DNA from 3 places in the Terrimonas alba genome. Region 1 is predicted to be linked to each of the others. Evidence: riboswitches for the same ligand, from Rfam matches in the RefSeq annotation. Region 1 holds a riboswitch; each other region holds the start of a gene.
The links. A riboswitch is a leader RNA that binds a small molecule or an ion and turns the genes downstream of it on or off. The one in region 1 is predicted to bind thiamine pyrophosphate.
Positions count from the first base shown of each region.

Region 1 (4,541 bases):
GTTTGCAACCCGGTGGTCCAGATAGTGTCGTTCAAACGTTGATTGACGACCCGCCTTTGGTCTACCTGCGAAAACAACATCACGGGTAACAGTAGAAAGAACAGATTGAAATATTTTAGAACTATGTTCACGCAATTGAATTGTGCACATTTCTATGTGCCAATCCAGTGCCAAAAATTTCATGCTATTGTCAAAGCCCGGAAATAGGGTGAGCACCAGAGCTTTAAGTCGTTGTATTGTTGCCGACCAACCGGAAATTATCAACCGACTTTCCATTCAGTTGCTTTTGCCATCGTTCCAATAAAGGTTGTTCCAATTTAAATTCACGATATTCATCAGGACTCATAATAGGTATTCCTTTTACAATAGGGTATACACGTTTACATTCATCACAGATCAGCAATCCTTCGATTATATTTTCATTGAGATCCTTTGCAATGGTTGTTAACGCCAATTCAGACTTATCAAAAGGGCAACAAAGTTTTTTTATCGTTTCAATTCTCATGTTCTATTTTTTAATTTTTCGCGGTATTCTTTTATTGACTCATCCGGCCTGTTTGTATTCATGATGCCGGAGACTACAGCAATACCTGCATAATCCAGTCCGTCCAGTTTATCCATATTTCCGGGATTTATACCTCCCGCCAAAAAAACAGGTAAGGAAGAAATTTTTTTTGCCTCACGGATCGTGTTGAAATGCACCAATTCGCAACTGTTGCTCGTGCGGGAAGGAAACATTGAACAGAAAGAAAGATAATCCAACTGCTGCTCATTTGCCCAATGCACCACTGATAAATCATTATTACAGGTAACGCCGCTTATAAAAGACCTTTTTACGATTTCTTTTATCAATTGATAATTTCCGGGGATTTGATCAAAATGGACGCCATCCAATGGGATATCTTCTAACAATTGCCACCTGTTATTAATGATGACAGGAATATCTCTTGCATAGCACAGCTCACAGATTTTGTGCAGCAGCTTATGTATGTTTTGGCCAGGTAAAAAATTGTCCCACACTTGCAGCGCCGCTATTTCCTCCTGCGCACATCGTTCTATTTTATCCAGCAGCGCAGTTTCCGCTATGGAAGGATCAACTACTACATAAATACCGGGTTTTATATGTTTTTTAAATGCTGTCGTCATTTCCATCCTGAATTAAATGCGGTAAAGAAAGCTGTCCAGTAAGGATCTTCTTCAAAATAAACTACATCCCTCGCTGTTCCGTTTTCAATCAATTTGATGCCCTTGTTTTTCGCTGCCAATTCTCCCACTTCCACGCAAGCAATGTTTTCCCGGGCCAGGCGATTGATCACAGCGGTAGCTGTTTCTTTTTTACAGGCAATAATCATGGAACCGGCGCCAATACAATGCTGCGGATCTAACGAAAATAATTTGCAGACTTCCTGTTGCAGGCGACCGACAGGTAATCTTTCATTATAAACGATCGCACCATTATCCGAAGCCCTGGCCAATTCGTATATCGCACCCAGTACACCGCCTTCTGTTACATCATGCATGGCAGTTATATCGTCATATTCCCTGTTTTTTCCGGCAGCCGTCAAAGCATCTTTCAAGGAAGATGTATCATAAAAGCTATCGCAGGCTTTTTGAAAAAGTTCCGTTCCCAATTTGTTGCGAACGGTTTCGGGAAAGCTCATCGCAAGAATAGCTGCCGAAGAGATCGCACATGTCTTAGTAACTAAAATGGAGTCTCCCGGGTTGGCATATTTGGATACAAGCATTTTATTTTTAGGTGCAACAGTAATAAACGTACCGCCACCGGCGATGGTAGAATTTTGGCCTTCAATAAAACCAGTATGCCCGCCTGTTACGGCTACTCCAATCTTAGAACAAAACTGATGAATATAGTCCCAGTAAATTTTAAAATCGCTTTTTGAAAACCCAGAAGGGAGATTCAATACAAACTGTCCATACATAGGTGCATACCCTGTAGTTGCCATATCATTGGCCATCAGCTGTACGGATAACCAGGCAGATTCTTGCAGGCCTAATGTTGGAATAAGAGATAAAGGATCGCTGGTCAACGCCATAGCCATTTCACCCGGCAGATCAATGAGAGCGACATCTACACCAAATTGGGGCCCGGCGATGACTTCAGCACGATGTCGCCCGCATTTGTTGCTGATAAACTGTTCAAATAAATGATGATCTATTTTCCCAAGCTTCTCATTTATCTCATTCATGCCACGTCATTTAGTTGTATGTATAGGCCGAAGAAATCTCCCAGCGGTAAGCTCCATTGCTGAACTGGAAACCATTTGGGAAGACCGGTACATGTCCATTCAATGGAATAGTCTCTTCCTTCAAGTGCCTGGTGAATGATCTTCGTAAGCTGTGCAGGTGTGTAAAAAGTAGCGGTAATATAAAAAGGATTTTTACCGAACAATTGCTGCACCCTTCTTCTGACCACTTTGGTGGAGTTTCGGTTCATCATTCCCATGGCTATTCCATACTTGGCAACCCGTGCGGCCTCCCTGATCACCTGTACGGGATCTTTGTAATATTCAAAAGTGGTAATAAATGCCAGGGCGTCAAACACATGGTCTTTGAATGGCATATAATGTGAGTCCGCCATTACCAAATCACCTTCGAAAAGTTCAATGGCCTGCGATAACATGAGTGGCGAGATATCGCCACCGGTCGCTTCAATGCCTATCTCTTTCCACCAACGGGTAAAGCGGGTAGTGCCGCAGCCAAATTCAAGCAGCGTTTTTATCCGTTTGTCTTTTGAAACAAGCTGCTCCATTATTTTCTTTTGCCAGATCTCGGCCCGTTTGTAGCGGCCTTCATACCACTGCTCGTATGTGTCAGTATGTTCACGGTTGAAAAACCACTCCGGCCTGTTTTGCCAGTTTTGCTGGCTGCGGGGAATCAGTTCAGCGTTTGCTTTTTGTATTTCCATTTCATGTTGTTGTTTAAAACAAAAACTCCATTCGATTGGATAAACAACAGAATGGAACATCAAATGAAAATATTTTCAGTTGCATCCCTACGTTGGCATTATCCAAATCAGGTTCCGGGTATAATCTCAGCCTGGCTTCTACGAGGCACCCCGTGCTTTTGCGTTTGCAAATATATTTAAATCGTTTTCAGGAGAAAATTTAAAAAGCGGTGATCATCGTTCTTCAAATTCTATCAATACTCAATAATGATTAAGGTGATGTTATTTTAAAGATTGTCAAACGTAAATAATCATAGTTTGTCATGCATGGCTTAAGCCTGTGCAGCTTTAGTTGATTCTGCCGGAAAGTTTATGAAAGCGTTTGATTGATGTCGTTATTCAGAAGCAACAGGGATCACCCGAATAGAGTTGCAGATGACAGCACTTCTTACTTCGCTAGTTTAATTGCGGTGTTTAACCGATCTGCCACATTATCCCAATTGATTATTTGCAGCATTGTATCCACAAAATCCGCTCTCTTGTTTTTGTATTTAAGATAATAGGCATGCTCCCAAACATCTACCACCAGCAAAGGAATGACACCCCATTGCGTAAGTCTTTCATGATTTTCACATTGCAGTATGGTAAGTTTATCCGAATAAGGCTGGTAGCCTAAAATACCCCAGCCATTGCCATCAACATCTTTGGATGTTTTTGCCAAATACATTTTCAATTTGTCGTAACTGCCAAAATCTTTTTCAATTCGCTTTAGCAATTCGCCGCCAGGGTCAGTCTTCTTATTTGTTAAGTTTGTCCAGAAGATGGTATGCAGCACATGCGAGGAAAAATGATAGGACAGTTTTTTGGTCCAGTAATCAACCGTCTCCAGGTTATTTTCATCCATTGCTTTGCGGATTTTTTGCAGATCAACGTTTGCCGCTTTTACAGCCCCGCCATGATGAAAAGTATGATGCAGGTAAACGGTTTCTTCATCCATATGGGGTTCGAGAAAATTTTTGTTATAAGGCAGCGACAGGTGCTGAAAATTGCCGTTCGCATCTGTCAATTTATCCAGGCCATTTTCTTCATAATGCTGCGCCAATACAGAATTAGTGGGTAAAATGCTGGTAGCTGCTAAAACACCTGAAGCTGAAATAAATTGTTTTCTATTCATATCATTTGTTTAAAAAGGATACCCAGGGCTGCACCAATCAGTATGATGTACGGCTCCCGGATTCTGGTAATGTAAATTAAAACAAATACCGTGGCAGTCGCTATTAAAGCCGTGGGAATGTCGACAATAGTTCTTGTAGCCATTACTACTACTGCACCCGCCAATGCACCGATTACCGTTGCCGTAATTCCATCTACAAAGGCTTTAATACTTTTATTGCCGGCTATCTTTTTAAAATACGGGGCGGGCAAAATCGTAAACAGATAGCAGGGAAGAAATGTTGCCAATGCTGCGACACAGGCGCCAGGAAAGCCAGCCACTAAATAACCAATAAAACCAACGGTGATAACCACAGGGCCAGGTGTGATCATCGCTACTGCCACAGCATCCAGGAACTGTTGCTCGGTGAGCCAGTGATTTTCCGCTACCACTCCGCTGTGAAGAAATGGAACGATAGCCAAC
Region 1 is NZ_JBHMQM010000001.1:1,033,074-1,037,614, forward strand. It holds gene ACFEL9_RS04115 (hypothetical protein) at 1-131, opposite strand, end outside; gene ACFEL9_RS04120 (Trm112 family protein) at 224-505, opposite strand; gene ACFEL9_RS04125 (thiamine phosphate synthase) at 502-1,146, opposite strand; gene ACFEL9_RS04130 (AIR synthase family protein) at 1,143-2,207, opposite strand; gene ACFEL9_RS04135 (class I SAM-dependent methyltransferase) at 2,204-2,926, opposite strand; TPP riboswitch at 2,994-3,089, opposite strand; gene ACFEL9_RS04140 (superoxide dismutase) at 3,354-4,079, opposite strand; gene ACFEL9_RS04145 (chromate transporter) at 4,076-4,541, opposite strand, start outside.

Region 2 (4,541 bases), on a different contig from region 1:
TCAACTGCAAATCATTTTCCCGCCATTTCGGTTTTACTTTTACAAAGAGTTCCAAAAAAACTTTTTGTTGCAAAAACTCTTCGATATCCTTTCTGGCCATCATGCCCAACTTCTTGATCATGCTGCCTTTCTCTCCGATCAATATTGCCTTTTGCGTTTCCCGGTGAACAATGATGTCGGCCACTATTTTTACCAGTGTTGTTTTTTCTTTGAACTCTCTCACCAGTACAGCGGTGTGATAGGGGATTTCATCCGCTGCCAATTCGTAGATTTTTTCCCGTATCAGTTCGCTTACAAAAAACTTGGTTGGCAAGTCGCTGATATCATCTTCTGTATAAAACGGATCGCCTTCCGGCAGTAATTCCAATATCGGTCTTAAAAAATTCTTCAGGTTAATACCGCTGGTAGCTGAAATGGTGATTGTCTTCCGGCAATATTTTTTGCTTTCAAAAAAAGCAATAGCTTCTTTTATCTTTTCCTGGCTTGCTCTGTCGATCTTATTGATGACAACTATTGCCGGTACTTTCAACTTCAGTGCTTCAAATATTGTATTGCACTCTTCCCAATTTTCATTCACATCTACAATCAACAAAGCCACATCCGCATCTTCTAATGCTCCTTTTACGGATTGCATCATTTTTTCATGCAACTTGTATTTCGGTTCAATGATACCCGGCGTATCTGAAAAAATAACCTGGTAATCTTTTTCGGTCATGATCGCCTTTATCCTGTGCCGGGTGGTTTGTACTTTCGGTGAAACAATAGCCAGCTTCTCTCCCATCAGCGCATTTAACAATGTGCTTTTACCCGCATTGGGTCTGCCAAATATGTTTACAAAACCGACTTTCATGATAAACTTGTCCAGTTGATTCCCGGCAAGCCGATGCTTCAAATTGCAAGAAGGAGGAGGTAGTCAATCCTTGCCAGTTGAAACAGCAACTGTTAGGAAAAATTAAATAAGCCATCCGCCGTGGCGGATGGCTTATTATCAGTTGCGAAGGGGAGGATCGAACTCCCGTCCGCCAGCTGGCGGATATGAGCCCAGAACTACTTATCAGTTATCATTTGCCAAATCCATTCTCTGACTCTGGCTGATTTAAGTTCCTTTTCTCGACGCATCGCTTGTGCTTTGCTTTCAAATATCTCTGTATGAACTATTTTCCAAGGTCTTAATTTTATTGTCCAACCCTTTGTCGCAAGTTCGTTATGCGAGTTAAATCATTCGATAAGATTCAATGTATATCCGATACAGATCTTTTTATATCGCTGACTGTATAAGACATATCCCGTGAACATAAGAAAAAATCCGCCACCCGGCGGATTTCCCTGTTGCGAAGGGGAGGATCGAACTCCCGACCTTTGGGTTATGAGCCCAACGAGCTACCGCTGCTCTACTTCGCGGTGCAAATGTAAGGTCATAGAACTTAGCAGCCAAACAAAAATCAAAAAGCTGTTGTGTTTATTTTCACAACAGCTTTTTCTACAAATAATTTCATTGATTATGATCTTCTTGAAATGCTGCTGGCACCGCTTGTTTTGATGTCGCGGATCAGGCCGGCACCTTTATACTTCACGTCGCTGGCACCACTGGCCTCGGCCGATAACTCTTTATTAACAGTAATTTTAATATCACTTGCACCGCTGGCCTTTGCATTACAATAGTCAACTGCCAGGTCAAATCCCTTAAAGTCACTGGCGCCGCTGGCTTCAATATTTAATTGACCAACATCGCCTGTCAGCGTAAGATCGGAAGCGCCGCTCAGGTCAATCATCAGTTTTTGTGCGGTGATTTTACCCTTTAAATTGCTGGCGCCAGACATATCCAGTTTTAAATTCTCAGCTTTCCAGGCATCCACAATGTAAACGTCGCAGGCGCCACTAACATTTAGTTTATCAAGCTGCTTGAATGATATATAAGCCTTTAGTTTTTTGTTGCCCGAATTCCACTTGCCCTTATTATCATAACGAATGATAAGTACGCCTCCTTTTACTTCCACTTTTATATTTTCCCGGTATTTGCTTTCAGAAGCACTTACGGCCACTGATTCTTCATTAGACTGGGTGAGGTATACATCAAAAGCACTGGATAATTCAATCGCTCTGAAATTTTTAGCCTCCCGCATCTCTGCATTGGGATCATTAATAGTTTTTTGCGACCAGCCGGCAACAGCAAAAGCAGTGACAAGCAAAAGTGACAATATAGTTTTTTTCATAAACCTGTTGATTTTGAGTAGTACGAAGGATGCAGTATGAAAGTTACAGCGGTACAATTTTATTTTATTCTTACTTTTGCCGCAGCTCTTATACTTTCAATACGAAAGCTTTAAAGTTTTCAGTGTTCCCGGGGTGTTTGTGCCAACCTGATGAAAGGGCCCTTCGACAAGTTGGCGACAATCTGAGATTATACCCGTAAACCTGATCAGGGTAATGCCTGCGCAGGGAAGGATGGCAGCCTACTGCCCTTTCTCCTACAGCATTTCCCTCTCATTTTTAACCGTTTAAACTTAAAAAAATGAAGAGGATTGCAATCACAAGCTGTATTTTATTTTCAGCCTCTGTTTTATTTGCACAACAAGTCCCGGCAAATCGGGAAGAAGTTCCAACAGAACAAAAACAAGCAACCAGCGACAGTTTTTATTTACTTACGCCAATCGAAGTAAAAGCTATCCGGGCCGGCGAAAAAGCACCGTTTACCAAAACCAATTTGTCGAAAAAAGAAATTCAGAAAAACAATCTTGGCCAGGACATCCCCTTTATCCTGAACCAAACTCCGTCAGTGGTCGTTAATTCCGATGCAGGTGCTGGGATTGGTTACACCGGCATGCGGATCCGCGGAACCGACGGTACCCGCATCAATGTCACATTGAATGGCATTCCATATAATGATGCAGAATCACAAGGAAGTTATTTTGTTGATTTGCCCGATTTTGTCTCATCTGTGAGTTCCATCCAAATTCAACGGGGTGTAGGTACATCATCAAACGGTATGGGAGCATTCGGTGCAACCGTCAGTTTATCTACCAATGAGGTCAACCTGAAATCGTACGCTGAACTGAACAACAGCTATGGCTCCTTTAATTCCTGGAAGAATACCGTTAAAGCCGGAACAGGTTTAATTGACAATCATTTTACGATTGATGCCAGGCTGAGCCAGATAACCAGCGATGGGTATATCGATAGGGCCAGCAGCAATTTGCAGGCGTTTTATTTATCCGGCGCATATATGACTAAAAAATCGTCGCTTAGATTGAATGTTTTCTCCGGAAAAGAAAAAACCTACCAGGCCTGGAATGGTCTTCCCGAATATTTATTGAAAACGGACCGCACTTTGAATTCGAGTGGCACTGAGAAACCCGGTGTTCCTTACGATAATGAAACCGATAATTACAGGCAAACACATTACCAGTTATTTTTTAATCATGCTGTTAATGACCGCTGGAATTTTAATACCGCAGTTTTCCTGTCGAGAGGGTTAGGCTATTATGAAAATTATAAAGCACAGGAAAGTTTTGCTGATTATGGTCAGCCTGACCTCGTTTTGGGTGATACTACTATTGAAAAAACTGACCTGGTCCGTCAGAAATGGCTCGATAACTATTACTATGGCCAAATAATTTCTGCTCAATATAAAAAGGATAAACATGCTGTAACAATTGGTGGTGGTTGGACTGTCTATGATGGCATACATCATGGAGACGTTATTTGGGCACAGTTTGGATTTGATAAGGGTTTCCGTTATTATGATCTCGATGCATTAAAATCGGACATAAATTTTTATACCAAATGGCAATACGAGTTTATGCCGTACTGGAACTTGTTTGCAGATTTGCAATACCGGCATGTGCAGCATAAGATGAATGGCTTTGCAAATAATCCCGGTCTTTTTATTAATCGCCAGTTTGACTTTATCAATCCTAAAGCAGGCATTCAATACAGTAAGAATGGCTGGCAGTCTTACTTAAGTTATGCGGTAGCTAATAAAGAGCCTAACCGTGATGATTTTGAAGCAGGTACTACCAACCAACCCAAAAAAGAAACACTGCATGATTTTGAAGCAGGCATTGAAAAAAGAAGCACCAAAGCTTATGCCGGTGCTACTCTTTATTATATGTTGTACAAAGATCAGTTGGTGTTAACAGGAATGATCAATGACGTAGGAGCCTATACAAGGATCAATGTTCCCAACAGTTATCGCACGGGAATTGAATTACAAGGCGGATACACGTTTGCAAAATGGCTCAATGCGGCCGCTAATCTTAGCCTTAGTCAAAACAAAATAAAAGCGTTTACAGAATACTTGGATGAATATGATGTAGACTGGAATCCGATCGGGCAAAAGCCCATAGCACACAAAAAGACGGACATCGCCTTTTCGCCTGCTATAATCGCCGGAGGCACTATCAATATTTTACCTGTAAAAAATTTCGAGATCAGCTTGCTGAATAAATATGTAGGCAAACAATATCTTGACAATACCGAAAATGAAGCGAGAAAATTAAATGGCTTTTATACCATGGATGCGCGGGCAATATTGACTTTAA
Region 2 is NZ_JBHMQM010000002.1:603,512-608,052, reverse strand. It holds gene era (GTPase Era) at 1-850, opposite strand, end outside; partial or broken gene ACFEL9_RS07435 (GIY-YIG nuclease family protein) at 1,048-1,206, opposite strand; tRNA gene ACFEL9_RS07430 (tRNA-Met) at 1,330-1,401, opposite strand; gene ACFEL9_RS07425 (head GIN domain-containing protein) at 1,500-2,213, opposite strand; TPP riboswitch at 2,333-2,459, shown strand; gene ACFEL9_RS07420 (TonB-dependent receptor) at 2,513-4,541, shown strand, end outside.
Region 2: another riboswitch for thiamine pyrophosphate. It lies ahead of ACFEL9_RS07420 (TonB-dependent receptor); the one in region 1 lies ahead of ACFEL9_RS04135 (class I SAM-dependent methyltransferase).

Region 3 (4,541 bases), on a different contig from region 1:
CATCGTGAAAGTGGCGTCGGGATACATCATTTTGGCTTTGACAGGATCCATCTCCATGATTCCTTTTAGATAAAGCCGGCCCAGGTCATTATTTTTTACCATGAATTGGGAATAATAAGGCGCATACTTACTATTGTAATTATCATAAAAAGCGCTGGCATGCGCAAAGGCCGGATCATTCTGTAAAACAGTCGCATCGGGATTTGCGATAAAAGCATTCCATTTTGCATCGTCGAATATCATGGTCTTGCCAAAAATATCAGCCGCATATTTTTTGTAAGTGGTTTCATTGTCCAGGGCTCCGTATCGATCTTTCAATGAGCCATAAAAGCCAACGGGCTGTTGATCTTTTGGAATATCCTGGTAATAAAGCATGGTGACACCAGCCACAATATTTTCATCCGACTTTTTATTTTCTTCCGATAAGAATGATGTTCTTGCTTTGTTAGCTGCATCAAGAGCTTTTTGAAGATCGGCTTTCGAAATTCCTGTTTTGACAAGGGCGGCCTCTAATTGCTTTAAGGACGCAGCGAACCCGATAAGCGGGGAACCAAAGATTCCTTCGTTCATGTAAACCCGGTGCTTGCTGTACTTTTTCCAGGCCTCATAAGCAGCAGGCCAATCCGTAAATATGGACTGGTATTCAGGTTTGCCATTGGCCCAATTGATAAATTTTTCTTCTACTTTTTTCTTTTGTCCGTACACGTCGTATTTCAACAACTGCCTGGTTTCACCATCGAAGAATTTCCAGTAGTTGGCGATGCTGGCATAAGAAGAGGCCAACTGCAATTTGACAGCGGGATATTTCTTCATTTCTTCAAACATATATTTCAATCGCATATCCCTTAGTTTCACCAGCGTAGGGTTGTTAATCTCCGTAGCGAGTTTTATTCCATAGGAACTTTCGTAACGGTTGGTACTACCGGGATAGCCCCATATCATAGCATAATCACCTTCTTTTACACCTTTGAGGGAAACAGGTAAGAACCATTTTGGTTTTAAAGGCTTATTATCTTCCGCATATTTTGCCGGCCTGCCATCTGCGCCTGAATAAACCCTGAAAATTGAAAAATCACCTGTATGTCGTGGCCATTCCCAATTGTCCGTGTCACCGCCAAATTTTCCAACGCTTTCAGGCGGTGTTCCTACTAATCTTACATCTGTGTATCGTTGGTAAACGAATGCCAGGAACTGATTGCCTTTGAATAAAGGACTTGTTCTCGTTTCGATATTTTGTGTTGGATCACTCATCCGGGTGTTGATAGATGCCAACACCGACGCTTGTTTTTTCCACCTGTCTGCCCCGGTAAGCCCTTGTAAGGAGTCCATCACTTCTTTGGTAACGTCATCAATTCTCAATAAAAACTGGGCGGATAAGGTGGTAGGAATTTCTTCCGATTTATTTCTTGCATAAAAGCCATTTTGAAGATAGTTATGATCTAGTGTACTGGCCGATGCAATGGCATCATAGCCGCAGTGGTGGTTAGTAAAAATAAGACCCTCAGCACTAACGATTTCTCCTGTACAACCTCCGCCAAAAATGATGATTGCATCTTTCAGCGAAGCCTTATTAATATTATACAATTGATCTTTGGTCAGCTTCAAACCCTTTTTTACCATATCATTGTAGACCTGCTGGCCCAGCAACATTGGTAGCCACATTCCCTCATCTGCAAACGATTTGAGTACCAGCAAAAAAGATAGCGCAATCGTAACGAGAATCTTCTTCATGTTATGTGATTTTTGTATGAAACAAACGTACTATAAAATAAAAGTGTGGCCAAAAGTGGCGCAGAAGAACAGGTTCCAGAAGTTCAAAAGGTTTAAAAGTTTAAGGTTTGCCTAGCTAACCTCTTAAACTCATTACACCTATTAAACTACTCCGTTGGAGTATTCAGGACTTTCCAAAGCAGATCCTTTAATTCGATCAGGCCTTTATTAGTAAGGGAGGAAATAAAAACGTGGGGGATTTCAGCGGGTAATTCCTTTTCGATTGCAGCCATTAGCTCATCATCGAGCATATCGCTTTTGCTGATGGCGATCACAAATTGTTTATGCAGCAGTTCCGGGTTATATTTTTCCAGCTCATTGACAAGTATCTGAAACTCTTTTTTATGATCCGATGCATCAGCCGGAATTAAAAAAAGCAAGACAGGGTTTCGTTCAATATGTCTCAAAAAACGATGGCCTAACCCTTTGCCTTCAGCAGCCCCTTCGATGATGCCAGGCAGATCGGCAATGCAAAAACTTCGTCCATCCCGATACTCCACCATGCCTAAATTAGGCGTGATAGTAGTGAAGGCGTAATCGGCTATTTTGGGTTTTGCGGCTGTGATTACTGAAAGCAACGTTGATTTGCCAGCATTGGGAAATCCTACCAGGCCCACGTCGGCCAACACTTTTAATTCGAGAATTTTCCAACCTTCAACTCCTGGTAATCCTTTTTGTGCGTATTCGGGAGCCTGGTTAGTTGCTGTTGCAAAATGGCTGTTGCCAAGCCCGCCTTTTCCACCGGGCATCCAAATAACTTCCTGGCCGTCGCTTAAGATCTCCACTTCCTGCATCCCGGTTTCTTCATCTCTTGCAATGGTACCAAGCGGCACTTCAATGACGATATCCTTACCCGCACGACCCGTACTGTTATTGCCGGTACCAACACCGCCATCTTCAGCCAGTACATTTTTATAATAGCGAAGGTGAAGCAGTGTCCACAAGTTTCTGTTGCCTTTTAAGATGATATGAGCGCCACGACCACCATCACCGCCATCAGGGCCACCCATTGCTGTAAACTTATTACGCATAAAATGCCTGCTACCCGCACCTCCATGGCCGCTTCTGCAGAATATTCGAATCTGGTCTACGAAATTGGTTTTTTCCAAGTGGTCTTTTTTTTGCAACGAAATGCAAATATACCGTGTCAAAAATGTAAATATTAAAGCATGAAGTTTATTTTCCTTTTGCTGGCCGTGCCCTTGTTAAATCAAACATGTAATAAATCGAAAGACAGCATCCCCTCCTGTATTCAACAAAAAATAGAAGCTATCCGGAAAGAGCCAAAATGGAATCCTCCTGCTGAGGTGAATGAATATACTTACGAGGACAAACGGGTCTTTTTGTTTTCAAGTCCCTGCTGCGATCAATACAACAATTTATATGACAAGGATTGCAATCTTATTTGTGCTCCTTCCGGCGGATACACCGGAAAGGGTGACAATAAATGCCCTGAGTTTTCTTACAAAGCCAAACATGTTCGGCTGCTGTGGAAAGATGATCGCTAAAAAACAAAGGGTTTTGGTGTTGACCAAAACCCTTCTTTTCTCTTTTGTTGTTCCCTTCGCTGGCATTACCCAGATCAGGTATTTACGGGTATATTCTCAGATTACGTTGAATCACCCCCAAAAAGAGATTTGATTTATAAAGTACCAAAAGCATGCCATTGCGCTATTATGTGCAGAACTTATCCGTTTATTATTTCCCCACCATTGGGATGCAAAAATTGCCCAGTCATATAGCTGGAATCAGAACAGGCTAAAAAGAGATAACTCGGCGCAATTTCTACCGGTTCTCCGGCCCGCTGAAGTGGAACGTCACTGCCATGCTGGGCCGTTTTTTTGCCTTTAAAGCTGGAAGGAATCAGCGGAGTCCAGATAGGGCCGGGAGCCACCCCATTTACTCTTATTCCTTTTTTTGCCAGGTTGGAAGACAGGCTACGGGTAAATGCAACGACGGCGCCTTTTGTAGACGCATAATCAATTAATGCTCCACTACCGCGATAAGCTGTTACTGATGAAGAGTTGATAATGCAAGCTCCTTTCTTCATATGCTCAAGCGCAGCTTTGGTAACCCAGAAAAAAGAAAAAATATTTGTTTCAAATGTCCTGATCAATTCTTTACTGCTGATTGTTTGCAAAGATTTGTTTTCATAATGTATCGCTGCATTGTTTACTAAAACATCCAGTTTGCCAAAGTGCTTTATTGTTTTTTGTACGATGGATATGCAATGCCTTTCCCGTGAAAGATCACCCTTGAGCAAAAGGCATTCTGCGCCATAATTAGTTTCTATATACTCCATGGTATCTCTCGCATCCTTATCCTCGTTCAGGTATGAGATGGCAACCTGGGCGCCTTCCTTTGCAAACAATACAGCTACAGCCCTTCCGATACCGCTGTCCCCACCTGTAATAAGCACCACTTTATTTTTTAACCTGTTGTTTCCTTTCAACTCCGGGTAATCAAAAACGGGATTTGGTTTCATCCTGCTTTCAATGCCCGGTCTCGGTTGATGTTGTGGTGGCCGCACCATTTTTTTTGTACTACCTTTTTGCATAAGCTCTTTTAATAAAAACTAAAGAAAGATTTATACCATGTTTATTGCTTGAAAAGGTCAGCTATATGAGTAAAAAATCCCTTTATTTATGCGGCTTTCAGCCGGGTTGCTGAATAAATTCCCCAGCTTTTTAGTGTTACAGGTTTAAAATTACTGCGGCACGGATTTTTCATTAAATTACTATGCGTTACTCAATTATATTTTTTATTTAAAA
Region 3 is NZ_JBHMQM010000004.1:163,428-167,968, forward strand. It holds gene ACFEL9_RS12710 (S46 family peptidase) at 1-1,731, opposite strand, end outside; gene obgE (GTPase ObgE) at 1,878-2,879, opposite strand; gene ACFEL9_RS12720 (DUF6970 domain-containing protein) at 2,940-3,278, shown strand; TPP riboswitch at 3,313-3,407, opposite strand; gene ACFEL9_RS12725 (SDR family oxidoreductase) at 3,458-4,327, opposite strand.
Region 3: another riboswitch for thiamine pyrophosphate. It lies ahead of obgE (GTPase ObgE); the one in region 1 lies ahead of ACFEL9_RS04135 (class I SAM-dependent methyltransferase).